3 regions of the Cytobacillus spongiae genome follow, and region 3 is predicted to be linked to each of the others. Evidence: riboswitches for the same ligand, from Rfam matches in the RefSeq annotation. Region 3 holds a riboswitch; each other region holds the start of a gene.
What was found. Region 3 has a riboswitch for cobalamin ahead of LS684_RS09125 (hypothetical protein). Riboswitches for the same ligand answer to the same signal wherever they lie in the genome.
Positions count from the first base shown of each region.

Region 1: another riboswitch for cobalamin. It lies ahead of LS684_RS23190 (ABC transporter substrate-binding protein); the one in region 3 lies ahead of LS684_RS09125 (hypothetical protein).
Region 2: another riboswitch for cobalamin. It lies ahead of LS684_RS01370 (ABC transporter substrate-binding protein); the one in region 3 lies ahead of LS684_RS09125 (hypothetical protein).

Region 1 is NZ_CP089998.1:518,718-529,652, forward strand. It holds gene proC (pyrroline-5-carboxylate reductase) at 1-341, opposite strand, end outside; gene LS684_RS23145 (LCP family protein) at 832-1,770, opposite strand; gene LS684_RS23150 (ATP-binding protein) at 1,940-2,662, opposite strand; gene LS684_RS23155 (ECF transporter S component) at 2,659-3,144, opposite strand; gene LS684_RS23160 (cob(I)yrinic acid a,c-diamide adenosyltransferase) at 3,134-3,724, opposite strand; gene LS684_RS23165 (bifunctional adenosylcobinamide kinase/adenosylcobinamide-phosphate guanylyltransferase) at 3,739-4,176, opposite strand; gene LS684_RS23170 (adenosylcobinamide-GDP ribazoletransferase) at 4,286-5,074, opposite strand; gene LS684_RS23175 (bifunctional adenosylcobinamide kinase/adenosylcobinamide-phosphate guanylyltransferase) at 5,065-5,637, opposite strand; gene LS684_RS23180 (adenosylcobinamide amidohydrolase) at 5,656-7,125, opposite strand; gene LS684_RS23185 (FecCD family ABC transporter permease) at 7,122-8,180, opposite strand; gene LS684_RS23190 (ABC transporter substrate-binding protein) at 8,143-9,108, opposite strand; cobalamin riboswitch at 9,245-9,443, opposite strand; gene msrA (peptide-methionine (S)-S-oxide reductase MsrA) at 9,839-10,354, shown strand; gene LS684_RS23200 (hypothetical protein) at 10,452-10,604, shown strand; gene LS684_RS23205 (phytoene desaturase family protein) at 10,652-10,935, opposite strand, start outside.
Region 2 is NZ_CP089997.1:247,098-258,032, forward strand. It holds gene LS684_RS01345 (YqaA family protein) at 1-460, opposite strand, end outside; gene LS684_RS01350 (sulfite exporter TauE/SafE family protein) at 594-1,466, shown strand; gene rodA (rod shape-determining protein RodA) at 1,505-2,722, opposite strand; gene LS684_RS01360 (hypothetical protein) at 3,172-3,951, shown strand; gene sfsA (DNA/RNA nuclease SfsA) at 4,144-4,893, shown strand; cobalamin riboswitch at 4,957-5,173, shown strand; gene LS684_RS01370 (ABC transporter substrate-binding protein) at 5,320-6,282, shown strand; gene LS684_RS01375 (FecCD family ABC transporter permease) at 6,245-7,306, shown strand; gene LS684_RS01380 (adenosylcobinamide amidohydrolase) at 7,310-8,776, shown strand; gene cbiB (adenosylcobinamide-phosphate synthase CbiB) at 8,773-9,756, shown strand; gene cobD (threonine-phosphate decarboxylase CobD) at 9,713-10,792, shown strand; gene LS684_RS01395 (bifunctional adenosylcobinamide kinase/adenosylcobinamide-phosphate guanylyltransferase) at 10,771-10,935, shown strand, end outside.
Region 3 is NZ_CP089997.1:1,801,199-1,812,133, forward strand. It holds gene LS684_RS09110 (DUF1287 domain-containing protein) at 1-331, opposite strand, end outside; gene LS684_RS09120 (GNAT family N-acetyltransferase) at 1,059-1,529, shown strand; cobalamin riboswitch at 1,588-1,774, shown strand; gene LS684_RS09125 (hypothetical protein) at 1,940-2,467, shown strand; gene LS684_RS09130 (ABC transporter substrate-binding protein) at 2,481-3,425, shown strand; gene LS684_RS09135 (FAS1-like dehydratase domain-containing protein) at 3,543-3,917, shown strand; gene LS684_RS09140 (molybdopterin-containing oxidoreductase family protein) at 4,045-6,087, opposite strand; gene LS684_RS09145 (hypothetical protein) at 6,201-6,458, shown strand; gene LS684_RS09150 (serine hydrolase) at 6,707-7,834, shown strand; gene LS684_RS09155 (GNAT family N-acetyltransferase) at 7,841-8,719, shown strand; gene LS684_RS09160 (helix-turn-helix transcriptional regulator) at 8,928-9,809, shown strand; gene LS684_RS09165 (GNAT family N-acetyltransferase) at 9,944-10,354, shown strand; gene LS684_RS09170 (flavodoxin family protein) at 10,451-10,935, opposite strand, start outside.

The sequences.
Region 1 (10,935 bases), on a different replicon from region 3:
GCTGGCAATTGCTCTTCCATATGGGAAGTGGTGATTCCTGCCAGAACCGACATAATGACTGTATCTTTTCTTACAAGATGATTGATTGAATCCAATGCCTTATCGATATCTTTAGGCTTCATGGCCAGGATAAGGATATCTATTTCATCAAAGGGTAGATCATTTTTTGTTAAAGCTGAGATACCGTATTTCGATTTCATTTCATGAAGTCTTTCATGATTGCTCCTGTTAGAAACAATTATTTGGCCAGCTGGGATTTTCCCGCTTTGGACTGTCCCCGAAATCATGGCTTCCGCCATATTTCCTGCACCTAAAAAAGCAATCGTTTTATCTTTTAACAATCAAATCCACTCCCAATCCATCTAGATAATCTTATGAACATCACTTTTACCTTTTTGTTTTTAATCGTTCATTCATTAATAAGTTTCATATTTTTCATATTAATATAAAGGGTTTAACTACATGTGTGTCGATCTTTAATCCTGTGTCAAAAACCTTTGTTTGACATGCGTTTTGTTCACAACGCTTATAATCGTAACATGCTGGTAAATGATATCAAGGGCAATAAAGGAAGTAGTAAGGAATCAGGCGAAATAGATAGTGGAAGCGCTATCATTGCTATTTATGTTATTCAGATTCCTTCTTAAGGCTCTAGATTGGCTGAGAAAGCCTATAATCAGAATTTTTACATTTGAACCACGGATGTCCCCACACCGGATATCTTTCAGAAATCCAGTGTCACTAAGGGGGAACAGTTGCCCATGTTCCATCATAAAAAAAGTCCGACAAGCATTCGCTGCTTGTCGGACTCTTACTCTTTATGCAATGAAATCATTCGGAACTCTTACCATTCAGAAAATCGTTTAAAACCTGGATGTTTTCCTCAAAGTCAATCTCAAGGACGGAACCCACTCCGCTGTAGCTGTTAAATCCGTATGACCCTTCCACCGGGACAGTGAGCTTGTCCATATCACTGCTATTACTCAACAGGATATCTTTCGCAAGGGATATTTGATCAAACTTACTCATGTTGGTCTGGATATAGGGTTGAATGGAGCCCGCCATTTTAGGAAGCTTCGTGACTCCTCCAATGGATAATACTTCATCTTTAAGAGCATTTATGACCTTTTGCTGTCTTTCAACACGTCCAAAGTCTCCCTGAGCGTCAGCACGGAAGCGTGCATAACCTAACAGCTCCTTACCATTTAAGTTTTGAACACCAGGCTGAAGGGAAACACCGATGTTTTCTGACATGGCCTTCTCCACATCCATCTCTATCCCTTCAGGTGCAAGAACATCTACGGATTGTTCAAAGCCTTTGAAATCCACAACCATAAAATATTGAATATCTATATCAAAGTTTTGTTTGATTGTCTTTCTAAGCAGTTCGGGTCCACCAAGATAAAAAGCTGTATTAAGCTTATAATTTTGATATCCAGGTATCTCTACATATATATCTCTCATAAAAGAAACAAGTTTGGTTTCATTTGTTTTAGGATCTATTTGTGCAAGCATCATCGTGTCTGTTCTGGATTTCTCCTCGCCTCTGCTATCGACACCCAGTAATAATACGTTGACCTTTCCATTTTTATCCTTCACACCGTTGAATGTATATTCTTGTTGAAGCTGGTCGTCTCCAGCCATTTTATATCCGCTATAAAATTGATACGCAGAATATCCAAGCAAACTTAAAATGAGTAACAATAATACCAAAATCACTTTTTTTCCGCGTTTTTTCTTTTTCGCTTTGCGATTTATACGTGAATCCATTCTTTCACCTTCTTTTATGACATTCATGAATCAATGATGATAGCGAAATGGTACTCTATCCGAATAAAATTGACAATCACAGAATCTTGGATATACTGACACATTTCTCCATCCTATTTGAACATTCATTTTATCACAATTATCCATAAAAGTATTGATTTGTTCTTATTTAATATGGCAAATGAAGTGGATGGAAAAATGGGATGGCGAACTTTTTCACATCTATCTCATCTTCTTTGTTGTACGAAATGATAAAGGAAGTAGCCGGGCCGCCGGATTTGTCTAAATTAAGCGAGGAAGTGATGTCCTCCCTCCTTACAGGTTTCTCTATTAATAGAGAAAGCTCTCGAAAAACTCCCTTAGAGCCAACAGGAAGAATATCTATGACGGAAGAGTGATGAACACACCTCATAAATAAGGAAAGTGGAGCAACTGACGTATGTTGCATTATTACCTCATCTCCTACAAGAGGTGTTCCGATCAGTGCATATGCCAGATCTGCTGCCGTTGGGAAGGAATGCCGAAGCTTTTTTCTCTTTCCGATACATGTAATGCCAATAGCTGATTGATGAAGGATCATATTCGACTCTGAGCTCCCGGTAATAGGGATGCCATCCAAGCCCAATTCCATCAAGCCTTTTTTCACACCTCTCGTATACTCTTCCCAAGCATCCTCACTAGTAAAGTTCAATAGTTGAACAGCCTGCAACTGTGCGCCCACAGACAGACATTCCATGACAGCCACCCGGAAGCAATAATATCCTACAGTTTCAGGATCGGCAGTGACACCATCTGCCTCTTTCATACCAATCCCACCACTGCAGTCAGACGCGAGAATCAACTCTTCTTCGTCTGAGATCGAGAGAGGAATGACATCGCGATGCTGAATCATATGCTGGCCTCTGTTGGAACCCTCTTCACAAGAGGGGGATATAGAAAATGGGCGAGGGTCAGGTTAATAAAGGATGCTACTAATAAAGATGGGACGATTGTATAATAAAATGATGGGCTCAGTATAAAGACGAAAGGAATCCCTGCCACTACACCATTCCCTATTAAAAACAGTGTGGCAGCAAGTATTCGTCTCCCGGTTGAAAAAACAATACCAAATAGCCAGACAAATATTCCTATTTCAATCCCTATCAACAGATGAAAGGGCCCCAATGGGAAACCAGCATATAAGCTTGACAGAAGGTGTCCCCCCACTGCTACGATTGCCCCCCATCTTCCATTGTATAGGGAGGCAATCAATAGTGCAGGCATACTATCCAGAGCGACCGTACCGATCACAGCTGGGAACTTCACCATTCCACCAATTGCGGAAAACGCCATGAACAACGAAAGCAGCAGTAGAATCTTAAGGTTACTCTTCATTCTTCTTCTGCACTTTACGTGATGTAAAGACGGCACCGCTTCGAATGTATTCCACGTCCTTTACATGACTGCGATGATTGATCACACGTGCCAACGCAAAAAAGTAATCGGATAGTCTATTGATATATTGTAATGTCACAACCGGAAATTCCCCGTCCATTTTTGCAAGAGTAACCATTTTTCTCTCTGCCCTTCTTGTAATCGTCCTTGCTATGTGAATACTAGATGAAGCTTTCACACCTCCAGGTAGGATGAACCTTTCAAGGGGTGGCGCTTCATTCGTAAAACGATCAATTTTCTCTTCCAATACCTGGACCGATCGGGATTGTAATTTAAGTTGTCTGTGTTTAGAAATGTTAGATAGATCCCCACCACAGTCGAATAACTCATGCTGTATCGACTCCAGATCCTCTACAATATCCTGAAAGTGCTCTTCACCCAGTTCTGACATAGCCTGCCCGACAAATGCATTGACTTCATCCAATGTTCCATATGCTTCAACCCGTATATCATCTTTGTCTACTCTTCCACCGATTAAACTCGTTTGACCTTTATCACCAGTTCTTGTGTAAAGCTGCATAGTAACCTTCTCCTTTATCCTTTAAGTGGTGTTGCCAGGCCGTACCAAACCGCCCATACCTGTTGACACATCGCCGCAAGGTCTTGATATACCCACCCTGTCATATCTCTCCAACCCCTGGAGAACTTATCCATGGGAACGATTCCTTTCCCGATTTCAGAACCTATCCAGATTATTTTCCTCTCATAATGTTCTTCTTCCCATCGACTTAATGAATCCAGCATCATTGAAAAAGATTGTCTAAAGTCTGGCTCGTTCATTAACAGCGATGACCGAACACCATATTCAAGCCCCTCAATCACTATGAAAGGTTTGGATACATTCCATTCATTCAATTGATGAATGTTTCCCTCAAACAAAGAGAGCCAGGTTGTATCCGCTTTCGAAAGATTGAAATGCGTTTTCACCCACCTGCTCTTTCCATTAAATGAGCCTCCTGTAACAAAGTACACATTTGATTCCTCCAATCCCTATCTGTCCTCTGTACCAATTCATACCATCCATCGAGCTCAAGCTCCCATTTCCTCCAAAAGTTCTGTGAACACCCTTGGGAGCCAAGGATTAATAAGCAGAGAATGCATGAAACCAGAGAATCATCCATAAAACCGATTCCACTCCCTCTACGCTTCCTCCGATTGTATCCCCGTTCATCCCCCCAAACCATTTGAGAGACTTAGTGTAGGATAGCCAGAATACTACTAGAGTCACAACAGTGAATAATGCATAATAATAGACAGCTCCTAACAAAAAGCTGCCAATCCCAGCCAGCACCAAGGCACCAATCACCCAGCTTAAATCCATCACCTTCAAGTTCTTGCTGAAATGATACCCCATCCCTGCATTCCGGGCCGGGGGGATCAAAACAAGAATCGCAGCCATCATTATGCGGCTAAAGAATGGGATCAATACCAGGATGATACTAAAGGTTAAAGCAGAATCGGTATGGAGGACAGTTTCATATATAAATAAGAATCGTGAGGAAAGCAGCACCACCACTGACAAAACACCAAAAGCTCCCACACGGGGATCCTTCATGATGTCCAAACGCTTCTCCCTGTCACGATAGGAAAAAAGAGCATCACTCGCATCCATATAACCATCAAGATGGATACCTCCAGTTAATACGATTGGCAGGACCCATATGAAAAAAGATAATCCCAACGTGGTCATCTGTGTATAGGAATGGAGTATGCTATATCCTCCCAAGAGAATGACACCTACAAATAATCCTAAAAGGGGAAACGTCCGCACCATCCACTTGTACTCCCTATTCCCCATTCTCATTTCTCTTCGGATCGGTACAATCGTGAAAAATTGAAGGTTCAAGAAAAAACTTTTCATCAACAGCATGGGATGCCCACCCCCTCACTTGAAGTGACCTTCTTCACAACAGGAATCCCTGAGGTCATTTCAATTGCAACAGATGCATTGCACACCAACCTTCTATGTAAAGAACCAAGGTGTTTCTGAAATAATAGAGTGCTCGAATCCATGGGAAGATCATAAACTAATTCGTTACTGACAAGAAGCAAGACATCGACTCTATTTTGTAAATGAAGGATAGATTGATAGATTTTATCTTCAATCTCCTGTTCCGTTTGATTCCCATTGACATAAATCTCATTTGTCAGAAGGGTCGTGAGGCAGTCGAGGAGGACAACAGATTGTCGCGGGATTAGAGCTATGATATTCTCAATGGATTCTGGGCATTCGATCGTCATCCATTCTCCACCGGACTCTTTCCTATCCTGTTGGTGTTTGATGATCCTTTGTTTCATCTCGGGATCTGTGTTCACCCCACACGCAAGGTAAATCAATGAACGTCTTTTCTTTTTCTGCTTGATCGCCCAATTTTCAGCAAATGAGCTTTTACCGCTTCTGACCCCTCCGGAAATAAAATAAAGGGTCCCCATCTTCATTCCCCCTCTCCATCATTCCCTCATGTGATCCCAATACCGTTTGACGGCTTTTTTCGTTACCTCATACACCCCACGTCCTATTAACTTCCCTATTGGTGTAATCGACCCGGCAAATGGTTCAAGCTCCCCATTTTGACTGGAAGCTATCAGGATGCTATCAGTGGGAGTGCCTGTTGCTAACTGTCCAGTCCTTCTGTCCTTCACGTTCATATCATGAAGTGCCCTCACTTTAGCTTCTGTTGAGGTTACAAGGGCTTCTATATAAGCTTCATCTGACAGGTTGCCGTTGATAAACACCCATGTATTGATCGTGCCCGGTTTAAAACCGGTCTCATACCGATAACTTGTTGACACATCAATGGCATTCCCCACACCTGCCGTGACGACGACGAAAACAGATTTCCCGTTCCCTTCAAATTGGTCGAATACCACATGATGTAATGGAAGGGCGGTCATCATTCCAATACAGAAAGAAGGGTCAAGGCCTTCATTCGAAATGAACCTTTTCATGTCCTTTTGATAATCTGAGCAATCATAATCCCCGGGGACTCTTCGATTAATGAAGTTCTTGTACCAGCCAATTCCAGCCCCGATGATTCCAGAAGACATACATTTGAGAGGTAGGGGAGAAGCAAAATGAATATACTCTTCACTCACTTCGAGAAGACTCTCATTTAACGTAAGGGCTCCTACATCTCTATCTCCTTTTTCCGGGACAATGACCATTTGAGGTTTTGCAACCAGTGGATGAGCCTGCTTTTGGACCTTGGTATGATACACTCCTTCAATATGTTCCTCCTTCAGGACCTCTTCGGGGTGATGGAGAAGTCTTGTTTTTCCTTTCTCTAGGAGAAGCAGTCGATCACAGTAAAGACTAGCTAGATTTAAATCATGAAAGATAGCAATGACAGTCAGTTTTTCTTCTACCGTTTGTTGTTTGATCAAATCCAGCAGGGATTTCTGATAGGCAAGATCCAGGTGATTTGTAGGTTCATCTAGCAACAGGACCTGAGGTTCCTGAGCAAGGGCCTGGGCAAGGAATACCCGCTGCCGTTCCCCTCCAGACAGCTCATGGAGGTACCTGTGCTGAAAAGAAGCAATGCCAGTTTGCTCCATCACCTTCTCAACGATTTCGGTATCCCTTTCAGTCATCCCCTTTAAAAACCCTTTCTGGTGTGCATAACGCCCCAGCATCACAGTCTCCCTCACTTCATATGAGAAGGTTTCCGTCGAAATCTGGGGAAGTACCGCAACATGTGTGGCTAATTCTCTTGAAGAGTAATGATGAAGTTGTTTTCCTTTTAACGTGATGTTTCCTTCCAATAAGGGTAGAAGTCCTGTCATCGCTTTTAACAGTGTGGTCTTTCCACTCCCGTTAGGACCGAGGATTCCAAAGAATTCTCCCTTGTCTATGTGAAAGTTCATGTCCTCTACAATTTTCTTTTCGCTGTATCCTACTGAGACACCTTTGACATCCATCATGATGTAAGACCTCTTTTCTTTAATAGGATATAGGCAAACATAGGAGCGCCAATCAAAGATGTTATCACGCCGATAGGAAGTTCTGTCGGCGCAATAATGGTTCTTGAGATAAGATCTGCCAGCACCAGAAACCCACCTCCTATAATGATCGACAAGGGAAGTAAATGCCGATGATCATGACCTGCGATTCTTCTAAGAAAATGAGGGATCACAAGACCCACGAATCCAATGGTCCCTGAAACGGCAACCGCAGCTCCGGTCAGGATGCTTCCAGCGATCAATATGATGAGCTTCCTCTTATGTACAGATATCCCGATATGGTGTGCCTGTTCTTCTCCGAAGCTCATGCCATTCAATTCTTTACCGTTAAAGATCAATAAGATTACTCCCATGATGAAAAAGGGGAATATAATCGCTATATAGTCCCACCCTCTCATCGAAACGCTTCCGAGCAGCCAGCCGATGATTTGCCTTAACTCTTCTCCTGTCAGGGCGATCATTAAGGAAATGAGGGATCCTAAGAATGAACTGAATATGATTCCCGTCAAGATGATGGTTTCGACTTTCATGGTCCTCTCCACTTTTTGTGCAAACCATAAAACAATAAACACAGTGATAATTGAACAGACAATACTGAAAAAGGGAAGTGTAAACTTCCCAATGAACGGAATGCTCCAATTAAAGAACAATGTAATAACAGCCCCTACAGATGCTCCTGAAGATACTCCCAATGTATATGGATCTGCCAATGGATTTCGCAAAAGGCCTTGGAAAGAGGCACCGGCGATGGCCAGTGAACTTCCAACCAGTAGTGCGAGTATCACCCGGGGCAATCTGATAGAATATACAATGTTTGTATACATTGGATCGATTTCATCAGGTAATCTGAAACCGATCCATTTTGCTCCAAGGATCAACAATATATCCTTGGCAGGTACAGAAATAGTACCTATGGATATACCAGCAAGGATTGCCATCAATAAGAACACTATAGCCAGTCCGTATGTTATCCATATTTTATTCTGCAAATAACTCCGGATAGATCGACTTTGCAACTTCCTCTACTCCTTCAACCAATCTCGGACCAGTACGTGTGACCAGGTCTGAATGTACGTCACGTACTTCATCATTCTTAACTGCATTCACATCTTTCCATCCTTCCCGGTTCATCACTTGTTCTTTAGGGTTTTCGCTATAATATCCGTAGGTTGTGATAATGGTGTCCGGATTAGATGCAATGACTGCTTCCTGATTCACCTGTACCCATCCTTCCTGGTCACTCATTACATTTTCAGCATTCACAAGTGTAAGCATTTGATCAATGAATGTATTCTTTCCAGTCGAATAGATGTCCGGTGCAGGGGAAACTTCCACATACACACGTTTCTTTTCCGTTACTTTACTTGTCTCATCCTTTATGGATTCAAGGTCCGTTTGCATGCGGGAAATGATGGATTCTGCTTCCTCTTTCTTCCCAACGAGAACCCCAATGTTTTCCATCGTGGTATATACTTCCTCAAAGCTAGTGGCATCTTGGACAATATATACTGTCACACCGGCATTTCGGAGCTGATCTAACCCCTCTTCTGCCGAGATAGCGGTGGATTCATGAGCAAGAACCAAGTCCGGATCTAGACTGATGATTTTTTCCACATTAAACTCCATCCCACCGATTTTCTCTTTATCAGCTGCTTCCTCGGGATAATTATCGAAATCCGATACTCCTACAATTTCCTCGTTTAAACCGAGCTCGAATAGTATTTCTGTATTACTCGGGATCAATGACACAATATGCTTAGGTTGCTCCTCAAGCGTCACTTTATTATCAAGGGCGTCATTTAGTGAAATGGGAAAATCAGATTGTTCCTTACTGACCTCTTCATTCTCTTTTTCTTTTTTTACATTTTCACTTTCGGCTCCGCAACCTGATAGGATCCCAAAAGTAAGTAAGAGTGCGAATATGACTTTGATCGAGTGTTTCATGCTTTTTCTCCTCCTGTGACGATACGTTTAGTCAGACAAAAAACATCTCCAGCGGGGCCAGAGATGTTGTGTAAGATGCATAGATATGATTCATTTTGTCAAACATGCACATTACACCTTTCTATCCGCGTAGATTTGGTGCGAAAGACATTAGGCAGGTCTCCTGGCTCATGGTCATTGTTTGCTGCACCTTCCCATACCCTTTGGTACAGTGGCATTCACACAGCTCACTTCCATTTACAGTGGCGGGACCGCGTTGGAATTACACCAACTTCCCTTTTAAGAAGCTAAAACTTTCTTTGAACTTCAGCTTCACCTAATCTCATATCGTATGTAATTGTTCCGTTCACATGAATTATACACAAGTTCGGTTGGTTAGTGAATTCCTTTTTTGAAAAATTTGTTGAATGATAGGTAGGTTTGAGCCTGCATGCTTAATATATCAATTGTGTGTAAAAAATAGTGAACGGCAATGAGATGGTACCGAGTTATCCCCCTTGAAAGTACGACCTTCCCCTAAGCTGAGGGGGCTTGTTCGAATTCAATGCACATTCTAGTGGACAAAGAAATGGAGACACTTTGTTTAAAACAGCATGATATAACATAATGGTTATAAGAGCCGAACTAAAAGATTGTCGCCTCTTCACTTTCATGATAGAATCTTTCTCATGCTATTGCTTTACTACTTTAGAGCGACATATGATGGGGGTTTTTGTAAATGAGTGATAAGATTGAGATCGCCACTTTTGCCGGAGGTTGTTTTTGGTGTATGGTAAAACCATTTGATGAATTGCCGGGTATTGTGGATGTGGTATCCGGTTATTCAGGGGGTCATCTTGAAGATCCGACCTATGAAGAGATTAAAGCTGGTCACAGCGGACATTATGAAGTTGTTCAAATCACCTTCGATCCCTCTCTCTTCCCATATGAAAGATTATTGGAACTGTATTGGCCTCAAATTGATCCAACAGATGATGGAGGTCAATTCCATGACCGGGGTGATCAATATCGCACAGCTATTTTCTACCATAACGAACGTCAAAAGAAAGAAGCGGAGATGACGAAGAAACAAATAGAGGAAAGTGGCCGATTTAAAAAACCGATTGTCACCCAAATCCTGCCTGCATCTACATTCTATCCCGCTGAAGACTATCATCAAAAATTCTATAAAAAGAATCCAGCTGAATATAAAGAAGACCGGGTTAAATCAGGGCGTGACGAATTTATAGAAGATCATTGGCAATAAACAGTAGACAGGTGGATGATGACAAATTTCGGTGTATGTCCGGAGAATGAAATGAGTTTCTTTCGCCAAACTAATTGGCAGGAAGGAGTTTTTAGATATGAAGAAACAAGACGATTTCAGAGAAGATAAAGAGACCGTCATAGGGATTGAAGGTCCAGGAAAAGTAGTGAATTTCTTTGATCCTTACCCGGATAAAGAGGATGCAAAGGTGAATAATTCTGATTCTGTAAATGCACAATTGAAGGAATGAGATGAAAAGCCGGAGGGAAGGCAGCCAAGCCACCCCTCCGGCTTTTTTTATCCAATATAACGATTGACCTTCACCTGTTCGTCTATAATCAATTCTGCCGTCAGTTGTCCTGAGAGCGTTACCATCGGAACACCTCCACCTGGATGTGTCGACCCTCCCACGAAATACATATTTGAAAGCACTCTGCTTTTATTCGGGATTTTAAATCCTCCATTCAGCTTTCGGTCCGTTACTGTACCGTAGATTGATCCACCGTTAGAACCATACAGGTTTTGAAGGTCATTCGGGGTGAATGAATATTCGTATTCAATATGGTTCCGTAAGTTGGTCA
Region 2 (10,935 bases), 1.6 Mb from region 3:
CTAGTGTTATGATAATAAAGGCTTCAATAAAGAAACGAGCACCACGGCCGATAATGGACCAGATGACGAGTGTGCGAAGTGGGATCCTTGATATTCCGGCAAATATTGTAAACACCTTATATGGAATGGGAGTAAACCCGGCAATTAGAATGGCAATGGGACCATATCGATTAAAATAATTCTCGACTTTGACAATGCGCTCTTCAGAAATAATATAACGAAGCACGGGTCTTCCGAGTTTTTTTCCAATGTACCAACCAAGGATCGCCCCTAAAACAGATGCAATGGTTGTAAGAAGAGCATAGTAAAGGGCCTTATCTGGATTGGCAATTCCCATAGGGATTAAAAGGACATCTGGCGGGATAGGGAAAAAGGAAGAATCAGCAAAGGAAACAAACAGTAACCCATAGATTCCATATTCCATTAACCATTCTTCGATGAGGTGAATCCATTCTGACATAGTGATAGCTCCTTTATATTAAACTGTTGATTTTTATATGACTTGTTCAAATTGAAGTATACCATTTACATCTGATTTCGCAATCATTGCCCCCAACTTGTAAAACAAATATAAAATAAGTGAGGAGAATCCAGTGGATATCATTCTTTATGTTCTATTAGGAACGATCATTAGCGTGCTATCAGGTTTTTTTGGTGTAGGAGGCGGGTTTATTTTAACGCCCATTCTTTTACTAACGGGCTTTTCCCCTGTTGAGGCGATTACCACTAGCTTATTGTTTACCATTGGTACCTCTTCGTCAGGGATCGTCGCTCATATTCGAATGAAAAATATCGCTTGGAAGGAAGGGGCCACTTTAGGGTTAAGCGGTATTCTGGCCACCCAAGTGGCTCGTCCATTTGTTCTATTTCTTGAGGAGAAGGCTCTAGACGTTTATGTTATTCCAGCTTTTTATATAATTCTACTCTCCTACTTTGCATGGAAAATGGTTCGGCAAGGAAAGGGTGCTGCTGAATTCAAATCAGATTATGTTTTCTCCTCTTGGAAGCTTGTCGTTATTGGATTGATTGGCGGTTTTGTCTCCACAACACTTGGAGTAGGAGGTGGATTTATCATTGTCCCTCTTTCCATTGCCTTTTTGGGAATGAATTCGCGAAAGGCTGTGGGTACAAGCCTGCTTGCGGTTCTCTTAATTGTAAGTAGCGGCTTTATTTCCTATGCATTGACTACAACCATCAACTACCAGGTCGGCTTACTATTAATCATCGGCGGATTGATTGGCTCTCAATTTGGAGCAAAGTTAACTACTTTCTACAAAGATGCAGAGATTGCCTTTTTACTGGGAATTCTATATATTGCAACTCTGACAAGCGTCGTGCTTAAGGTTCTCCATTTGAATACAGTTGGGCTCCTTATTCTTGCTTTCTTTATTGTCTTCTTTTTGGGACGATCTTTGCTCCGGATGAAAGATTTTCATGACGTTAAATCAGCGAAAGACCGCATATAGGTCTTTCGCTGATTTGTGTTTTAACGGATTCTCTGTTATTACGACCGAGATGTTTTTCGTATGACTTTCCCTTTTTTATAAGGCTGATAGCTTTGAGAAGAAAACATATAGGTTTTGTGATGGTAATGAATTCCAAATACTAATCCCATCGCTAGCATGTTCCCCATTAATGAACTTCCCCCATAGCTAATAAAAGGCAATGGGATCCCAGTGATTGGTAGTACCTGAATGGTCATGCCAACATTTTGAAATACATGAAATGTAATCATGCTTATTATTCCTACACATATATACGTATTAAACGGCTCATTCGTATCTAAAGCGGTTTTGATCAGATGAAAGATTAAGAGAAAGTACAAGCTAATCACGATACTTCCCCCAATAAATCCGTATTCTTCCCCTATTACACTAAATATAAAATCAGTATGACTTTCTGGAATATAAACCTTTCGTTCCCCAAAGCCTTTACCCGTGAGGAGACCCGATCCAATTGCTCGAAGGGATTTATATAAATGATAGCCAGAGCCGCTTTGATGATTGTTGGGGTCTAGCCAGCTATAGATCCGATTAAACTGATAGGTTTTAAAGTGTAATTTTTCTAGTACAGCTGGAGCCCAAATAACCAGATAGAGAGCAAATCCACCGAGGGCTGCGAGCGAACCATATAGTGGAATAATGATTTTCCACGCAATTCCAGATACAAGAATCATCCCTGTTAAAATGGATAGGATTACAAGTGCTGTACCTAAATCGGGCTGTAACAGAATCAGTCCTAGTGGCAAAGCTGCTGTGAAACTAAGCTTTATAAGTAAATAAAAATCAGTTTTCCATGTCTTTAAGATAAATTGTTCATGATGGGTGGCGATAAGATTGCTTAAAGCCAGAATGAGAAATGTTTTTACAAACTCGGAAGGCTGAATGTTGCCTAAACCAGGTAGGACAAACCAGCTTTTTGCCCCATTTCGTTCGGGTGCAATGGATTCAGGGGCAACTACTACTGCGATAAGGAGTAAAATTCCAAGACCATACAGAATCCAGGAAAGCCTGCGATACTGTTCACTATCAAAGAACATCACAACAGCAATAATCACGCAACCGACAACGTACCAAAATATTTGTCTTAAAAAATAATTATTATCATATTGTCCAGTTGTTTGTGCGCTATAGATGGCCACACAGCTTACAAGAGAAAATAATAGTAAAAGGAGAGCTAGGCTCCAGTCAAACCGCTCTGAAGGTCTTTTGGATTGTTCCATTTGTCCAACACCTAGTTTCGTTCTTAATCTTACTTTCATCGTAACAAAGGAAAAAATTTCATACAATTAAATTCTTTCTTCCTTCTTAAAATATTCTGATTGTTAACCGTTTATTCTGTCTGTATAATTAGACGAACGCGCACGATTGATGGTTTCAACAGTCGCTATATTTTACTAAAATGTTGCTTTTGAACCCTTTAATGAGATGAAGCTGCAGGAACGAACTTATCGCTTATTTTTCTTTAGAAATATCATAATGAGTGAGAATTGTTTTTTTCTAAAGTTCTCATCCCTCAAATAAGATATTTCGAGGAGATTTTGGTAAAATTAAAAAATATGTAGATGAAGGACGGAGCAGCTTGTTGAATTTAGCTGTTTTTTCTAATTGAATGATAGGGCAGAACCCCTTGTGCAGAAGGGATATCTACGTTTTTGGGGGAGGGTCTTGATTGAAGAGAAACCATAATCATATTCGTGAACTTTTGTATCTTCATTTAAATGAAAATGATCAATATGTGATGTCATATGGAATTGAATTTGCGGAATTTGCAGTATCTGTGCCTGAAAAGCTTAACAACCTCTTGCTTTTAAAGCATCGCTTTGATGAAGGGGATTTTAATTTACATACCCTCCATGAATTTGTTCCAGCGGATAAAGTGAGTAAATTAATTGAGGAAGATGTTTACGGGTATGGAGACTTTTGCTGGATTGATTTTGAAGAGGTGGAGGGGTTAAATCAGCTACCAGGTCAAGAGCTAGCCGAGCTCCTTTATCTAAGTCATTTAAAGGAGCATTTGCGCTTGCCGTTTTACAACCATTTAAATAATAAATATGCCTACTTAGCTCACGATGATGGGTGGTTTAATAAAACCTACTACAGAGATATGAATGCGTTCTATTATATGGTCGGAAACGTCATCTCAAGTAAAATGGGAGAAATGAAGCTAGAGAAATCACTACTTGGATTTAAGAAAAGGAAGTCGTTTCCAGCCGTCCCTGATGAGGTAATTGTCTCGCTTAAGGATATGATGAAGGAAGGTATTGTCATTTCACTTCGGCATGCAGAGCAGAATCGGTCACGAATCGTCATTCCCATTTGGCTAGTCGGTGATTATGCGAATATGGATGATATGTATGATGCATTTGAAAAAGAAGCCAGCAATAAATGTAATGCAAAGCTCGTTTTCGATAAAAAAGTAAAACAATGGAGAGTCTATACACATCTGTAAAGAGCTTGGCTGCTGTGCCAGGCTTTTTTGCAATTTTTGAGAGAAGTTGATGGTGCAGATTATAGGGGGAATAGAGCGAAAGTGGAAACAATGGAGAAATGATGGTGATAGTGTTGCATTGATCTCTTAGCGGGACTCATTTTTTAACGAAACAATACAATCAATCATTTCCAAGGTAAAGGAGGATTACTAATGAAGGCTAGTATTACATTCCCAGAAATCCTGCAGGAAGCAACGTTTGTTGAAAGGCCGAATCGCTTTATTATTCGGGTGAGAATAGAAGGAGAATCGGACTTAGCAGATGTCCATTTGGCTGACCCTGGGAGGTTAAAGGAGTTGCTCATTCCAGGAAATAAAGTGTGGGTACTTGGCAACAATCACCCGCATCGAAAAACGAAATGGACAGCAGTTTTATGTGAAAACCCAGTCAAAGAAGGCTATATATCTATTAATACAACCTTCCCTAATCAACTCATTGAAATAGCATTAAAGGAAGGGTTGCTTGAGGAGTTTTCTGCTTGGAGGTATATAAGGTCAGAATATACATATGGTCAATCACGCTGGGATTTCTTACTTGAGAATCAAGCAGGGGAGCAGCTTTTATTAGAGGTTAAGAGCGTCACGCTGGCTGAAAATGGGGTAGGGATGTTTCCGGATGCGGTAACTGCTAGGGGGGCGAAGCATGTGAAGGAGCTCGCTCAAATTGTAGAGGAAGGCAAATACCAAACAGCTATCTTATTCGTTGCGCAACGAGATGATGTGGAGCAAGTGACAACAGCTCCTCATATTGATCCTATTTTTTCTCATGCATTAGCTGAGGCAAGTCAGTCAGGGGTAAAGCTCTATGGGAGGGCCTGTCATATTACCCTTGAGGAAATATTCATAGGGCAGCAACTATCAGTAGAAGCACCTATCGTTTCAGATGAACAGAGAAATTTGTAGAATTTTAGAAAAAAGCATTGCAAATTCTGCAAGGCTATAGTGTAATTTTAAGTGATTGGAAAAATAAATAAAAATTGATGAGGTGTCTTTTAAGGGAAGGTAGATGAAACCTCCCCTTTTAAAAAAAGACTTAAAAGGGAAGTTGGTGTAACTCCAACGCGGTCCCGCCACTGTAAATGGGAGCAAGCTACTGATACCACTGTACGGCAAGAAGTACGGGAAGGTGTAGCGTCTGCTATGACCATGAGCCAGGAGACCTGCCTACATCGGATACACTAGTAACCTACGAGGATGGGAAGGTGTGTGACGGTCATATCTATCGGTTTTTTGTATCGATGACGAGTCATACAAGCATCTTCTATTTATGGGAGATGTTTTTTTATTTCCTCAACTCACGTTTTATGAAATAGACAAGGGGGATTAGACATGAAAAAGTGGTATTCAATCGTATTAACTCTTCTATTGGCCGTAGGGATTATGACTGGCTGCGGTACAGAGAAGGAAGATGTAAAGGAAGAGGTACAAACAGAAGCTAATCAAGAAGAAGCTGCCTTTCCTGTTACATTAACAGACGCATTAGATGAAGAAATCGTTATTGAAAAGAAACCAGAGAAAATTGTCTCGCTTATTCCTAGTAATACGGAGATTATTTACGAGCTAGGACTTGGAGAAGAAGTAGTCGGTGTAACTGATTTTGACAATTATCCAGAGGATGCAATGACAAAGGAAAAAATCGGTGGAATGGAGTTTAATGTAGAGAAAATCATCTCTTTAGAGCCAGACCTAGTGTTAGCGCATGCATCAGGTGCACATAATTCAAAAGAAGGATTACAACAATTAAAGGATTCAGGAATACCTGTTTTTGTAGTAGAAGATGCTACAAGCTTCGAAACAACATATGAAACGATTATTACCATTGGCCAAGCGACTGGAGAAAAAGCAAAAGCAGAACAAATGGTTGCGGATATGAAAGCGAAAGTGGAAGAAATTAAAACGAAAGTTGCAGAAGTTTCAGAGGAGAAAAACGTTTTTGTGGAGGTCTCAGGTGCTCCTGAAATCTTTACAGCTGGTAAAAATACATTCATTGATGAAATGCTTTCTATTATTCATGCGAAAAACGTAGCAGGTAATCTAGATGGATGGCCAATGTTGGAACAAGAAACGATTATCTCGTTAAATCCTGAGGTAATTATTACAACTTATGGGTATTATACAGAGAATGCAGTACAACAAGTGCTTGCAAGAGAAGGCTGGCAAGGTGTAAGTGCGATTCAGAATCAACTGGTATTCGATGTTCATTCCGATCTGGTGACTCGCCCAGGTCCTAGACTCGTAGAAGGAGTAGAGGAGCTTGCAAAAACAATCTACCCAGAAGTCTTTAATCAGTAATAAGTTAATTGCATATGTAGTAGCTTGTGGATTCTTCACCACTAGCTTGCTACTTGGAATCTCAATAGGTACTGTTTCAGTACCTATTTTTGACATTATTAAGCTGATCTTGTCAGCGGTTTTTCCAATTGACACTTCTTCTATAGAGGGAATGTATGAAAACATTGTTTTAAATATTCGCTTACCCCGAGTGCTGTTAGCGGGTCTCGTGGGAGCATCTCTTGCGATGGCAGGAGCAGCCTTTCAAGGCTTATTAAGAAATCCATTAGCCGACCCGTATACGCTTGGTGTTTCTTCGGGTGCTTCAGTCGGAGCCGTGTTAACGCTCTTTTTCCAAATAAGCCTTCCTGTTATGGGCTTATATACCTTGCCGATCTTTAGTATTGCCTTTTCGTTTGTGACTGTTTTTGTGGTTCTCTTATTTGCACGAACCATTGAACGCTCGATGAGAGTGGAAACCATAATATTAACGGGCATTATTTTTAGTTCCTTTTTAGGAGCATTGATTTCGTTGATGATCGCTTTAACAGGGGACGAATTAAGACAGATTATTGGCTGGCTTTTGGGAAGTGTGTCTATGAGAGGCTGGGCCTATATTGAGATAATCATTCCGTTCTTTATCATTGGGACGCTTATCTTATTGTTCAATACAAACGAACTCAATGCGATGTCCTTTGGAGAAGAGCGGGCACAGCACTTAGGCGTAAACGTGCAGCGCCGCAAAATGGTTATTCTAATTGCAGGTTCCATTTTAACGGGGGCCGCTGTTGCAGTTTCTGGAACGATTGGATTTGTTGGATTAGTTATTCCTCATTTTGTCAGGCTTTTGTGGGGGCCTGATCATCGCCATTTACTCGTTTTATCCGCAATTATTGGCGCAGGCTTTTTGATTTTGACCGATTTGATATCGAGGACGATTATTTCACCGACTGAGCTACCAATTGGGGTTATAACGGCTATCATTGGAGCACCAGTATTTGCCATGATCTTAATTCGAAGAAAACGAACAGAAAGAAGTGGGTAGCAGATGTTAAAGGTAGAACAGATTGCTGGAGGGTATTCTACTGAATCCGTCGTGGATATGATCACATTTGAAGTTGATAAAGGTGAGTTCTTTGGGATACTTGGTCCGAATGGAAGTGGCAAAACAACTTTATTGAAAATATTGAGCGGCCTATTGCCGTATCGAAAGGGAAGTATCCGTTTAAAGGATAAGGAATTGCAAGCATATTCAGCGAAAGAATTAGCAAAGCTTGTTGCTGTACTTCCTCAGCATGCTTCCCAATCCTTCTCTTATACAGTAAGAGAAACGGTCGCTCTTGGTCGTTATGCCCATCAGAAGGGCTGGTTTCATTCATGGGGAGATGAAGATGAGGCAGTAGTCCAGCAAGTGATGGAGCATACAGGGGTTAAAGCCTTCCAGCATCAAGAAATCAACGAGCTATCAGGTGGAGAAAGGCAACGAGTATTCCTTGCTCAAGCACTTGCTCAGGAACCTGAAATTCTATTATTAGATGAACCTACCAATCATCTTGACCTCTCTTTTCAAAAAGAATTAATGGACTTATTGAAAACGTGGACAAGAGAGTGCCAGTTAACAGTGATCTCCATCTTTCATGACTTGAACTTAGCTGCCCTCTACTGTGACAGACTTCTTCTCTTAGATCATGGAAAAATACATGTAAATGATATTCCGAATGAAGTGCTCAAAGCTGATCGAATTAAAGCGGTCTATCAGACAGATGTAGGAAAGCATTCACATCCGAAGGTACCCGCTCCGCAAATGGTTCTACTTCCTAACTTGGTGAAGCAAACTGAAGTGACTATTATTACGGAACAACTGTTGAAGCAAGAGAAGGAGTATCTGTTACTTCAAGCACCGGTTCCATTAAAAACGATGTCCTCTGGTGTAGTAGGTTCTGGGATGGGATGGCACCAAACCTTTATTAATCGCCATGTTCCAAAGGATTATGATTGTAGTGATTACCGAGAAGAAATGAAAACCTATTTGCGGAACAAAGGATTCGAGCCACTTGAAACGGTAGGGATGATGACAGCTGTACAGCTTGAGGATGCTTCCTATAGATACTATAAAGCGGCAGGGTTTAGTATGTTCATCGTCGTTACTGCTGGTGTTGGGAATGCAGTTGATGCTTCGAGAAGTATGGAGTATGCTTCCGAAATGGTACCAGGTACGATTAACACGTGGGTGTTTATCAATGGAGAAATTTCGGATGAAGCCTATATTCAAAGCATAATGACAGCAACGGAAGCGAAGGCAAAAGTGCTGCAGGATCACCAAATTAAGGATAAGGTGACAGGCACTATAGCAACTGGAACCTCTACAGATAGCATATTAATAGCAGCAACACAGCAAGGAACCTATTTAGAATTTGCAGGGACTATTACTCCCCTTGGGAAGCTAATTGGCAAAGGGGTATATGAGTGTACTGCAGCTGCCATTCAGAAATATAAGCAACGGGTGAAGGTATGATTCTATTTCATCTATCTGCGATTACACTAGCATATATCATCGATTCCATCATTGGTGATCCTCCAACATGGCCACATCCCGTACGGTGGATGGGGTCCCTAATATCGGCTCTTGACGAACGACTAAATCTAGGTGTGAGAAAAAAAGTAAAGGGAACCATTATGCTCATACTGGTTATTGTTCTTGTAGGAATTCCAAGTTTATTGATTGTGTGGGCCGGGTATCAGCTTCATCCACTTGCTGGTGTATTCATTGAAGGTGTTCTAATTTCAACCACAATTGCCCGTAAGAACTTAAATGAAGCAGCTCTTGAGGTGTATGATCCGCTTGCAGCTGGAGATCTAGCGGTAGCTCGAATGAAGCTCTCCTATATTGTAGGGCGGGATACAGATCACCTAGATGAAGGGGAAGTGGTCAGAGGAGCGGTGGAAACAGTCGCAGAGAATACAAGTGATGGAGTAACATCACCACTATTTTGGGCATTAATTGGGGGAGCCCCTTTTGCTTTAATTTATCGAGCCATCAATACATGTGATTCGATGGTAGGGAATAAGAGTGAGAGGTATAGGCAGTTCGGCTGGGCATCGGCCAGACTAGATGATGTGATGAACTGGATTCCAAGTCGAATAACTGGTGTAACCATGCTAGTTTTTAATATTCCTGAAAGAGTTTCCTATCGATCCGCTTGGAAAATTCTATTTCGAGATGCGAAAAAACACCCGAGTCCAAATAGTGGATGGGGCGAAGCAGCAGTTGCAGCCATTTTGGGTGTACAGCTTGGCGGTATCAATTATTACAAAGGACAAATCTCCAATCGAGCTAAGATGGGAGAGCCCCTTTGTTGCTTATCCAAACAGCATATTATTGATACAAATGAGATATTAAACCGAACAACGCGCGCCTTTATCTTATTTTTATGGGTAGGAGGAATGCTCATTGAATTGGCCTACACATGGCTCCAATCCACACTATTTATATAAAGCAATGGGGTTAAGTGAACAAGAGGGATCCAATGACTTTAGTGCGAACATCAACCCATTAGGCCCACCGTCTTCACTCGAAAAAGAATGGCAGAGCTATTATAAGAAAATGTTCCAATACCCTGATCCGAACGGGAGAGAATTGAAAGGGCTTATTTCTCAAAAGGAGCAAATTAGTGAAGAATGTATTCTGCTAGGTAACGGTGGGGCTGAAATCATCTCTTTAATTGGAAGACTACTTTCGAAGAAGAGAATTCTCATTATTCAGCCGACCTTTTCTGAATACGAGAAGGCATGTAAGGTCAATGGCTGTACAATTGTTTATCACACACTAAAAGAAGGAAGCTGGGAGCTTTTAGCAGATGAGCTAGATCCGAAGTTAAGAGGTGTGGATGCCGTCTTTTTATGTAACCCTCATAATCCAACAGGTATTTGTTTTACCAGCCAGGAGATTACAAGATTAATAGATGCCTGCAGTGAGCATAATTGTTTCTTGATTTTAGATGAAGCCTTTTACGACTTCGTGGGTGAGTACGAATCCTATGTACCACAACTGTCAAAGAAAACGAAGCTAATCATATTAAGGTCGATGACGAAAATGTATAGTATCCCTGGGGTTCGTTTAGGGTATGTGATGGCGAATGAAGAAGTCATTCAAAGGTTAGCAGAATATCAGCCTCATTGGAGTGTGAATGGGCTTGCGCTGTTAGCAGGCGAAACTTGTATTCAGCAAGAATGTTATATAGAAGAAACACAGAAATACATAACGGGAGAACGAAACAGGTTATTCTCCCAATTCCAGCAGCTAGGTTATGATTTTTCACCAAGTCATGTGAATTTTTATTTGTTAAAGGATCGGAGGTTAGCGGATCAATACTCCTTTTTTCATTTTCTCATAAAAGAAGGCATCATCCCAAGGCATACATATAATTTCCCTGGCTTAGATGGTCGCTGGCTAAGGTTTGCGATTCGTAGTCATGATGAAAATACGCAGCTGATGGAGGGGTTAGAGAAATGGCGCCAGATAAGCAGTTAATTTTTATAACCGGAGGCGTTCGAAGCGGAAAAAGCTCTTTAGGTGAACGGCTTGCTTGTGAGATAAAGGAGCAGATCGGTGGAGAGCTTCATTACATTGCTACGGGCGTTGTGACTGATGGGGAGATGGATCGGAGAATTCAA
Region 3 (10,935 bases):
CCTTTAAGGTAATGTTCGCCCCGTGAAACCCTCTCCAAATCACATCTGTGCAAACGCCTTCATCTTCTGGTGGGTATCCACCAGCATAATATTCGCTCTTATATAGTGTTTTTTGGTCAACCTCTTTTCGTGCGCTTTGAACGATATCAATGGGGTCTGCAATTCCATTGGCATTTATGTCAACTTGCGCGTACAAGTCTGGGACTTCTATGGCTTTTTTGAACGGGTTTTCAAAAGAGATGCCAATTGAATTGATGATGATGCCATTTTGATAAAAGAGGACGAATAACAAGAGACCAACGGCAAACAAGCTAACTAGCAATCTCTTCATTTTTTCTCTCCTAACTTGGTAGATAATATGTAGACGTGTAGCAGTTAGAAAAAGTTTCCTTTATGTTTGTAATTGAGTGAATTTCATCATTTTAATTCCTTATGTCTATTGGATTTCAAGGCATGAAAAAAGGAGTACCTCCCTTACAATCGAATTAGTTAAGTACGACCAAAGAACAACTGTTGAACGAGAGAATGTCTATTTAAAAGAATTCTTCCAGTTAAACAATCTGAGACAGTGAAAGGGAAGAAAGACCAAACCTCATTTTGATTTGGTTACTGTTATTTACCATGAATCAAAATGAGCGGCAGATCGAATCAATCAACATTTGAACAGTTCACAACCAGTGGCAGCTTCATTTTTTTGACCCTGGTCAGGAAAACCCTGACGAAAACCCGTTGATTGGAGCGGAAGAAGCGAAGACTCCTGCGGGATCAAACGGACAAGTGAGATCTCCGAAGGAGCGAAGCGACGAGGAGGCTCAGCGCCGGCCCCGCGGAAAGCGTAGCGCCTGGAACGCAAATCAACAGCCTTGTTTTAAGATGAACTTATTTTAATAGAGCAGTTTCAAATCAGGGCTACCCTTCCTTCCTTTTAAAATAGTAATCATGAAATGATTCAGAATTATCCATTTTTCATTAAGTAATAAAAATAGTAAGTAAATCGATGACGAATGTATGTTCTTATGTTAAAATGTGGTTATTGAATGTTGAAGGGGATATGGAAGATGGGAAAAGTTTCGTTCGTGCATTTTTCGGATGTGTATTTGCCAAAATTACTTACGTTTGAACTTCCGGATGAGCAGGCGCAGTTTACGGCATTGCCTAAGGATAAAATCGAATCATTCGAAGATCAACACCGGATGGTTATTTTATATGATAATGAGCCTGTTGGATACTTTCTTTTACATGCTACAGAGCGTGTAAAGGATTATTCTGATCAGCCTAATGCCATGCTGCTTACGGCGTTGTCGATTAACTATGCGGAGCAAAGGAAGAGCTATGCGAAAAAAAGCATGATGCTGCTAAAGAAGTTTGTGCAAACAGAGTTTCCCGAATGTACGGAAATCGTCTTAGCTGTGAACCATAAGAATGTTCCTGCAAAGCAGCTTTATTTAGCAGTTGGCTTTGAAGATACGGGCATTAGAAAAGTGGGCTCAATTGGCGAGCAATGGGTGATGAGACTCAGAGTAAAGTAATTGTAAAATATTTCTTTGTTATAGAAAGCTAATTATAGTAAAATAAGTATTAATTGAATATGTATTGCAGAGATTGGGTGCTATGTTGATAGCATAATAGGGAATTCGGTAAGAAGCCGAAGCTGTTTCCGCAACTGTAAGTGCTGATGAAATAAGAAATGCCACTGTTTGAGCAACCAAATGGGAAGGCTCTTAAAGTAAAGTGAAGCACAAGCCAGGAGACCTGCCTTTTCTTGAGCGTATTTTGCTCTTCGGAATAAAGAGGATTGTACGGCAGCTTTTCTATGAAACAACTTAATCTGTTTACATAGCATTTTTCGCCGGCCAATGAACTTTGGGCGGTTTTTTTTCGTTGGATTAAAAGACGCTTCTTGCAGACTATTCAAATCGAACAATAGGGGGGCGAACATTTGGAAAAAGACATGCGGTTTCTTTGTTATCCATTTATGCGTGAATCGGTATCAACTGTAGATTTTGAAATTCGAACGGATTCCTTGACGACTCGTATTGGACAAGCCGCAGCCTTAACGAAAGATGTAGAGGTAGTCCATAATGATCTCATGTATTTATTGCCAAATGCTTATCATTTAAACGGGTCTGTTCGTGGAAAGGTAGCGATAACTGAAGAGAAGCTGAATCGATTAAGTGAGATGTACGACTATTATGTAAATGAGGTGGAAGATCAGATTGCTCATTTTCTACTTCCACAAGGAACGGAGGCAGCGTGTGTTCTTCATGTTTGCCGGAGTGAAGCGAAAAAGTCGGTACGTGCATTGCACAAAGTAAGCTTAGAGAGAGAAGTACCAGATATTTTGTTCGATTATGCTCATTTGCTTGCCAATGTACTTTTTGTCATGGCTGTATACGTAAACAAGCAAAATGGGGTCGAAGAAATTCCGTTTATTAGTGAATCATACCCTACGAAAAAGAAGAAATAGATAGGAGAACATGATGAAAACAAAACAACTATTCAAGTTTGTATCCATTATTATGCTTGTATTTTTTTTACAGGCATGCCAAGCAGCAGATGAGAAAACCACAGAAAAGTCAGAACCAAAAGTGGAAGAACCACAATCATATACTGTGACAGATGACTTAGGAAATGAAGTAACATTTGATGAAGTTCCAGAAACAGTGATTTCTTTACAGCCCAGCAATACGGAAATCCTATTTGAGCTTGGTGTGGGGGAGAAAATTATTGGTGTAACGGATTATGATCATTATCCGGAAGAAGCAAGTAAGATTGAACGAGTTTCTGATTCAGTGAATATCAATGCGGAGAAAATACTTTCTTTAAAGCCAGATGTGGTGATTGCTTACACGGTAGGAGAACAAGAGGCATTAAAGCCGATAACGGATGCTGGCATTCCTGTATTTGTTATTCAATCGGCAAGTTCCTTTGAAGATGTATACGGAGATATCGAGCAGTTGGCTGACGTAATGGGTGTAGCGGAAGTTGGGGAAGAAGTAGTCGAAGAAATTCAAGCCAATATGAAGGAAGTAGAAGAGAAGCTATCAGGAGTAACGACGAAGATGCCATTATATCTGGAAATCAGTCCATCACCAGATATTTACACAACCGGGATGAAGACGTTCCAGCAGGAGATTGTGGACCGTGCGGGGGTTGAAAACGTATTTGGTGATCAAGAAGGCTGGATTAAGGTAGCTGAAGAGGAAGTCATTTCTCGAAATCCAGAGTTAATTGTAACTACAGTAAATTATGTTGAAAATGCAGTTGCGGAAATCAAAGGGCGTTCGGGTTGGGACCAAATCAAAGCCATCCAGAATGATCAAGTCTTCTTACTAGATGCTGACGTTTTGTCTAGACCAGGGCCTCGAATTGATGATGCGGTAGAATTATTAGCGAAGACAGCCTATCCAGAGCTTTTTCAATAAGTAGAATAGGAGAGAGAAAGATCTAGATTTCTTTCTCTCTTTTTTATAGGGAAAAATAGGAAGATGCCTTTTATTGTGATATAATTATCTGAAAATTCATTTTAATAGGAGGTTAGTATGAAAGAAGGAGCCATCTATACATGGGAGAGGTCATTTACGAATGAAGAGGTGTTAGAATTTGGGAGAGTGTCTGGGGACCAGGGGAGACATCATGTGGAGCCAGATGAGAAAGGGCGTTTGATGGTTCAAGGCTTGCTAACAGCAACGATTGGCACGAAAATTGGTGGGGACTTAAATTATATTGCGAGAGAAATGATTAGTGAATTTATCCGGCCTGTATTTACTGGTGATATCATTACGTGTGAAGTGGTAATTAATAAGGTCATTCAGATGGAAGGATTCAAGAAGATTAAAATGGAAACGATTTATCGAAATCAGCATGGGAAGGAAGTTCTTACAGGCTCCAGTCATGGGATTGTTCGAGATGAATAGGAGGATATGATGGTGGTTTGACGCACGGCTTAGGAATGTCCAATACAATTTGAAAAAATTGACAAATGGGAAAGAGAATTTGCAATCATTCCCATTTGTCGTAATACGAACGAAAACCCTTTTATAATTAGTGAGATGCCACTTTTTCCACATGGATCCGTCCTGAGAAGAAGGTCGCACCTCCGCCCATATCTGCTAGGCGATCAGGGGTAAGAGCGTTGACGAGCTGTTTTTTACCAGGAGCATCCGCCCATAGACCTTGTGAGACAACGACCCCAGGAAGAACCTGACTCCCAACGTTTGCACGCATAATACATTCGCCACGTTCATTCCAAATGCGCGCGAGATCTCCATTTTCGATGCCCAGCCTCTTCCCATCCTGTTCATTTAGGAAGATTTTCGCTTCTTTTTCTAGTTTCATATGCTTGTCATTGTTAGAGAAGGTCGAATTTAAGTAATTATGATTCGGCCCTGGAATAAACTGAAAGGGATATTCACTCTCTTCTTCAACTGGAAGGTAGGTTGGAAGAGGAGGATACCCATCTTGAAGCATGGCTTCGGAATAAAGCTCAATTTTCCCGCTCGGTGTGTGAAGGCTTCCAGGGAACAATGGTTTTACGTTCGCCTTTGCAAAGCCCTTTTCTTGAAGGGTTTCGAGATTGATTGATGTTAAATACGGGTTCTCATGATGCGTAAGTGCCTGCTGAATCATGTATTCATCGGTATCTTGGAAGGCTGAGTCTGTATAGCCCATCGCAAATGCAAGGGAACGAAACACATCTGCATTCGATTTTCCTTCGCCATATGGTTCAATGACAGGTTGCTGTAATTGAGCGTAATGATGCCAATAAGAAGTATATAAATCGGTATTTTCATAGGAAGATGTTGACGGCAGGACTAGATCAGCATATTTGGCTGTGTCCGTTAAAAAGAGGTCGTGAACAACGGTAAACAGATCCTCTCTTTCTAAGCCCCTGCGAACTTTATTGGCTTCTGGTGCAACAACCGCAGGATTAGCGCCATAGACATACAGCGACTTAATCGGATTGGTTGGATCCTCGAGTGCTTGTCCAAGTAGATTCATATTAATGACCCGTGGGTTTTTCTTCGTTCGCAGCTCAGGCTTTTGCAACGCCTTCGTATTTAATCCTAAATAACCGCTATTTCCCTTAATCGCACCGCCACCTTTATGGAGCCATGCACCGGTTAAGGCAGGAAGACAAGCAATTGTCCGTATACACATTCCGCCATTGTCATGATGCTGGAGCCCATTTCCAATGCGGATAAAAGATGAAGGAACGCTTCCATATTGCCTTGCTAATGAGAAGAGGTCTTCGACTGAAACACCAGTGATGGAAGAAACCTGCTCAGGAGTATACGCTTTAACATGCTCTCTAAGCTGTTCGGCACCGACGGTAAACTCCTGTAAGAACGATTCATTCACAAGGTTTTCCTTGAACAGAATATGCATCATTCCTAAGGCTAGGGCAGCATCTGTTCCAGGTAAAATGGGGATAAACCAATCAGCTAGCCGGCCAGTTTGGTTTTTATGAACATCAATCACAATGATTTTCGCGCCATTTTTTCGCGCTTTTTGAGCAAGTGCGACTTGGTGCATATTGGTACTAGCGGCGTTAATCCCCCAGAAAATAATGAGCTTTGAGTGAATCGTATCTTCTGGATCGATACCAAAGCTCCCCCCCATCGTATAACGATAGCCGACCGTTCCTGCTATTTGACAAATCGTCTGATCAAGGAGTGAAGCTCCTAACCGATGGAAGAACCGCCTGTCCATTCCTTCTGCATGGACGCGCCCCATATTTCCGTAAAAGCTATAAGGGAGAATGCTTTCCGGCCCGTCAGTCTCAATGAGTTCCTTCCATTTAGACGAAATGGTTTCAATTGCTTCTGGCCAGCTGATTGGCTCAAATTGACCTTCGCCTTTTTTGCCTACTCGTCTGAGCGGGGTAGTCAGACGTTTTTTATCATAAATTCGCTCGGTCATATGCCTTACTTTTTGGCAAATATGTCCTTGTGTGACAGGGTGTTCGGGATCACCTGTTACTTTAACAATTCGTCCATTTTCCTTATGTAGCAATAACCCACATTGATCGGGGCAATCGAGGGAACAGACCGATTTAAAGACCCCATTTGGTTGTGTGATTGACATGGCATCCTGTCCTTTCCTTATTCAGTATAATCCTAGTGTAAAAGAGATTGAATAGTCAGGCAAGTAATAGGGAGAAAGTGGCGCGACAATACATATAGTTTGGAGAAAAAGAGGTGACGAATTTGAAGCTGCAAATGGAAAAAGCGATTCTGCTTGCTGATAGCTTACAAGGTTTGATCGATCTCGTAAACCATATTGATATCAGTCATCCTACATATGCTGAAAAGGAAGTTCTTTTCTACCGGTTGAAGATATTAATAGAAGAATACCGGTTACAGCTGTTAACGAATGAACTTTATCGCTTGAACCGCTTCGTCTCGGATGAACGACAAACGGTGATGGATGAATCCATTTCTTCATTCCTATTTTAAAAGGAATGAAGGGTAGCCCTGATTCGAAACTGCTCATTTACAAAAGTTTATCTTAAAACAAGGCTGTTGACTTGTGCCTGAAGCACAAGTCACCCCCTTTGTTTCCATCCCATGATTAATCAAAGTATATTTCGAATAGGGACACTCTGAAATTCACAGCGATGAAGTTGTTTACAGGTTTTCCAATATTTAGACAGGGATTTCTCCTTTTTTGTCGAATGTGTAGAGGGTTGAAGGAGGAATGGAATATGAAATGGGTTCTTTGGAGCTTAGGTGGAATCCTATTATTGGTGATTATTGTTATAGCAATAGGGGTGTTTTATTTTCAAAAGGAAATAAAGAAAGAGGATCCTAGTTATCTAGTGAACTTCCTAAAGGAGAATCGAGACAGGAAAGGACTCTCTTTATCAATCCATTATAATAATCAGCCATGGGTAGCAGTTCATCCGGATGAAAAGCTGCCACTTGCGAGTACAGTGAAGATCATTGTTGCTATTGAATATGCGAGACAAGCCGCTGCTGGAAAAGTAGATCCGAATCAGCCGGTTCAAGTGGGAGAGCTAGAAACGTACTATATCCCTAAGTCAGATGGGGGTGCACATGAAGCGTGGCTAGAGAGTTTGGGAAAAGACGCTGCACCTAAAGAAGTACCGTTAAGCGAAGTGGCAAATGGGATGATTGCCTATAGCTCAAATGCAAACACAGATTATTTAATCCGCATTCTTGGAATGGATGCTATTAATCAGCTTCTTGATGAACTCAAGCTAACGCATCATGAACGAATATATCCAATTGTAGCTGCACTCTATATCCCAACGTATGTAGCTCAGAAGAATTCCTTGTCAAAGGAAGAAACAAATAAGGTTCTTCAAGAGATGGAATTGGTGCAATACCAAGCGTTAGCCGAAGAAATACATCAACAGTGGGAGGATACTCCGCTTACAGATGATGAGAAGAAGCAGGTGTTAGCTGACTTGACAAAGGAGTTAGAGAGGAATTGGTCTGATCGATTGCCACGTTCTACTACAGCTGAGTACATAGGGATTTTGAATAGGTTAAACACCAAGTCGGACTTTCAGCCAGACGTATATACGTATCTAGACCCTGTTATGGAGCAATTAATGCAAAATCCCAACAATCAAGAATGGCTTTCCCATGCAGGTCAGAAGGGTGGGTCGACACGCTTTATATTAACGAATGCGATGTATGCGACCGATTTATCTGGAAATAAAACGGAATTTGCCTTTTTCGCAAATGATCTTACGTCGATGGAGCAGGCCAAGCTATCACGAAATTTGAATGGATTTCAACTGAAATTTTTAAAGGATGAGGATTTTCGAGAACAAGTGAAAAGAGAGCTTGCTAGAGAGGAGTAGGTGTATATGCTGGTTGTGAAAAAAATGGACGCAAAAGAGCTGAAGGAAGCTGCTTCGTTTATTGCGCAGGTAAACCAAATAGAGGAGCACCATATTGGGTATTGCGGGACAGATGCGAATGAAATCAGGAAGTCTTTAGCTGAAGATTTGACGGATGTCCCTTTCACGGAGAGCTTTGTTACGGCTTATTGGAATGAGGAATTAATTGGGGTGCTAGGTTTTGATGTGGCTACTGATGACCAAAGTGCTGAAACATGGGGGCCGTTTGTGAAGGGATATGATTTCCGTGTCGCTCAAAACATGTGGGAACACTTGATTGAATCATTGCCAAATGAAATACAAACGCTTGCTATGTTTCCGAATCAAAAAAATACACGAGCCATTCAGTTCGCTCAAGAATTACAATTTGTGAAGAAGAGTGAACAAGCGATTCTTACATTTCATCGCAATGATTGCTGTAAGCTTAAGGAAGCCAAACAACATAAGCTGACAGAAGCATTTGAAGAACAGATGATCGAGCTTCACGACCGCATTTTTCCCGGAACCTATTATAGCGGAAAAACCATTGTAGATAGGCAAAATGAAGAGCGTCAAGTGTTCATACTCACAGAAGGGACACGGTTAATTGGCTATATCTATGTGGAGGCAGAGCCTGAATTTGGCGAAGGGAGCATTGAATTCTTTGCCGTCGATGAGGGGGAAAGAGGAAAAGGAATAGGTGAGCAGTTGTTAGCGATCGCTTTAAGATGGCTGTTTACGTTCCCAACAATTGAGGAGATCACACTATGCGTGAATGCATCTAATGACAGGGCGATTCGCCTCTACCAGAAAGTAGGCTTTCGATTAGAACATGAATTGAGCTATTTTTCTAAGACTCGTTTGTGATTCATTTTTCATGGAAGTAGATGGGTGATTAATGAATAAAGGAAAGGTTTTCCCTCTAATGTTTCTTTACTGGTGGCTGGAGATTGGGATCGAGAAAATGTTCTCGATTCCTATTTTTATTTGAATGGTGTTATTTTTTGTAGAACCGCAAGTTTGATCAAAAATAGATTCACTTTTCTTGGTATCTTCTATACAAGGAGGTCAACGAATGATTTATAGTCCAGTGGTTCAGAAGACGATCTCGCATATTGAGTCTAACCTTCAGGAAGTGCTTTCCCTTGATTTGCTAGCGGATGAAGTGGGGTTTTCGAGATTTCATTATCATCGTGTATTCCAAAGGGAAGTGGGCGTATCGATTGCCGAATATATCCGCTATCGAAGAATTGCCAACGCGGCAAGCCTGCTCCTTTATACCGATAGGAAGATCATCGATATCGCTTTTCTCTTTTTGTTTGAATCACAAGAAGCCTTTACCAGGGCATTTAAAAAGTATTACGGAATGCCACCGGGTCAATATCGAAAAGTGATGAGTAAACTAACATTTCAAAAGGAGGAAGGTCCAATGAAAAATGAACAGCTATTAAAAGGGTGGGAGCTGAGTGGAAGTCATCCCTTTCATTACAAAATGGGGATTGACAGAGAAGTGTTCCACAGAGGAAATGCGTCAGGTGTACTGGAGTCCGTTACTGCTGAATCCCCATCCGAGTTTGCGACGATGATGCAGCAATTTAAATCAACAAAGTATAAAGGGAAACGATTAAAGCTCTCAGGTTTTCTTAAGTCGGAACAAGTGGAAGGCTTTTGTGGCTTTTGGATGAGGATTGATGATGCACTTGGAGATGTCCTTCAATTTGACAATATGAGCAACCGACCAATTATCGGTTCATGTGAATGGAATCATTACCAGGTCGTCTTAGATGTTCCAGAAAAAAGCGAATTGATTGCCTTCGGAGTCCTTCTTTCGGGAAGCGGAAAGGTATGGATCGATGACTTAAGATTTGAAGAAGTGGATGAAAACACGCCATCTACCAATCTGAATCTATCTACTGAGCTGTTAGAAGAACCTACGAATTTAAGCTTTGAAGAATAGTATGTTTTTCTTAGGCGGGTTGGCAAATAATTGTTCCTGATAATAGACGGAATTTTACTATTCCAAAGGGGAGGATTTTTACCAATCGTATCGAAGTGTAAAGGATGAAGTCTAACCTGCTATAGGAGTGCACCATGAAAAATCAAACGATTCGATACACCGAATCACCTCCAGTCACATTTGAAGCACTGCATTCGATTTATGAAAAATTAGGCTGGAATTCCATTGGCTTAACGGTATATGAACTCGAGAAAATGTGTCAGCAAAGCTGGTATGCTGTATATGCGTATGATGGAGATAAGTTAGTGGGGATGGGACGCGTCATCTCCGACGGAATCATTACTGGCGTGATTTGCGGGCTATGTGTTTTACCAGACTATCAAGCACAAGGCATTGGTGGAAAGTTGATGGAAGCCCTCGTTGAAAAATGTGGATCGGAACGCGTCATTCCTCAGTTAATGTGTGATGGGAAATTGGTTGGATATTACCAAAGGCTGGGGTTTGAACCCTTTACGGTCGGTATGAAAAAAGATGGTAGACGATGAAGAGAGTGCATGTAATGAGGGAAGTGAATGGAATTCGGTTAGTCTATGTAATGGAAAAAGGTCTGCATTTTAAGGGGATGCAGACCTTCACCTGTGTTAGAAAAGCGTACCATTTCGTAATTGTTCATTCAATTGCTTGGCAGCAAGAAGCGCACGTTCATCTTGTTGAATTTCCCCTGGCTGGTTGGCTGAACCAATTAGGTAGCCAGAGAATTCCATTCCGACAAAGCTAAAGATGTGTTGAAACTGCTGAATCATTGGCAAGCCTTTAATCAATGGATCGTCTCCACCAACGCTTAAGACATATGCTTTTTTCGCAGCCATTTGTTTTTTAAAATCAGGATAGTTACTGTCCCGAAGCGACTGGGACCAACGATCAATAAACAGCTTCATTTGAGCGGACATGCTGTACCAATATATAGGTGTAGAGAAGATGAGTAGATCACATGGTAAGATGAGATCTAACAAGCGATTATAGTCATCATCCCGCTCCTGAAAGCCGCTCGCATCATGACGCTGATCGATAATCGGTAAAATGTGATAGTCTTTTAAATAGATATGCTCGCAACTAACGCCTTCTG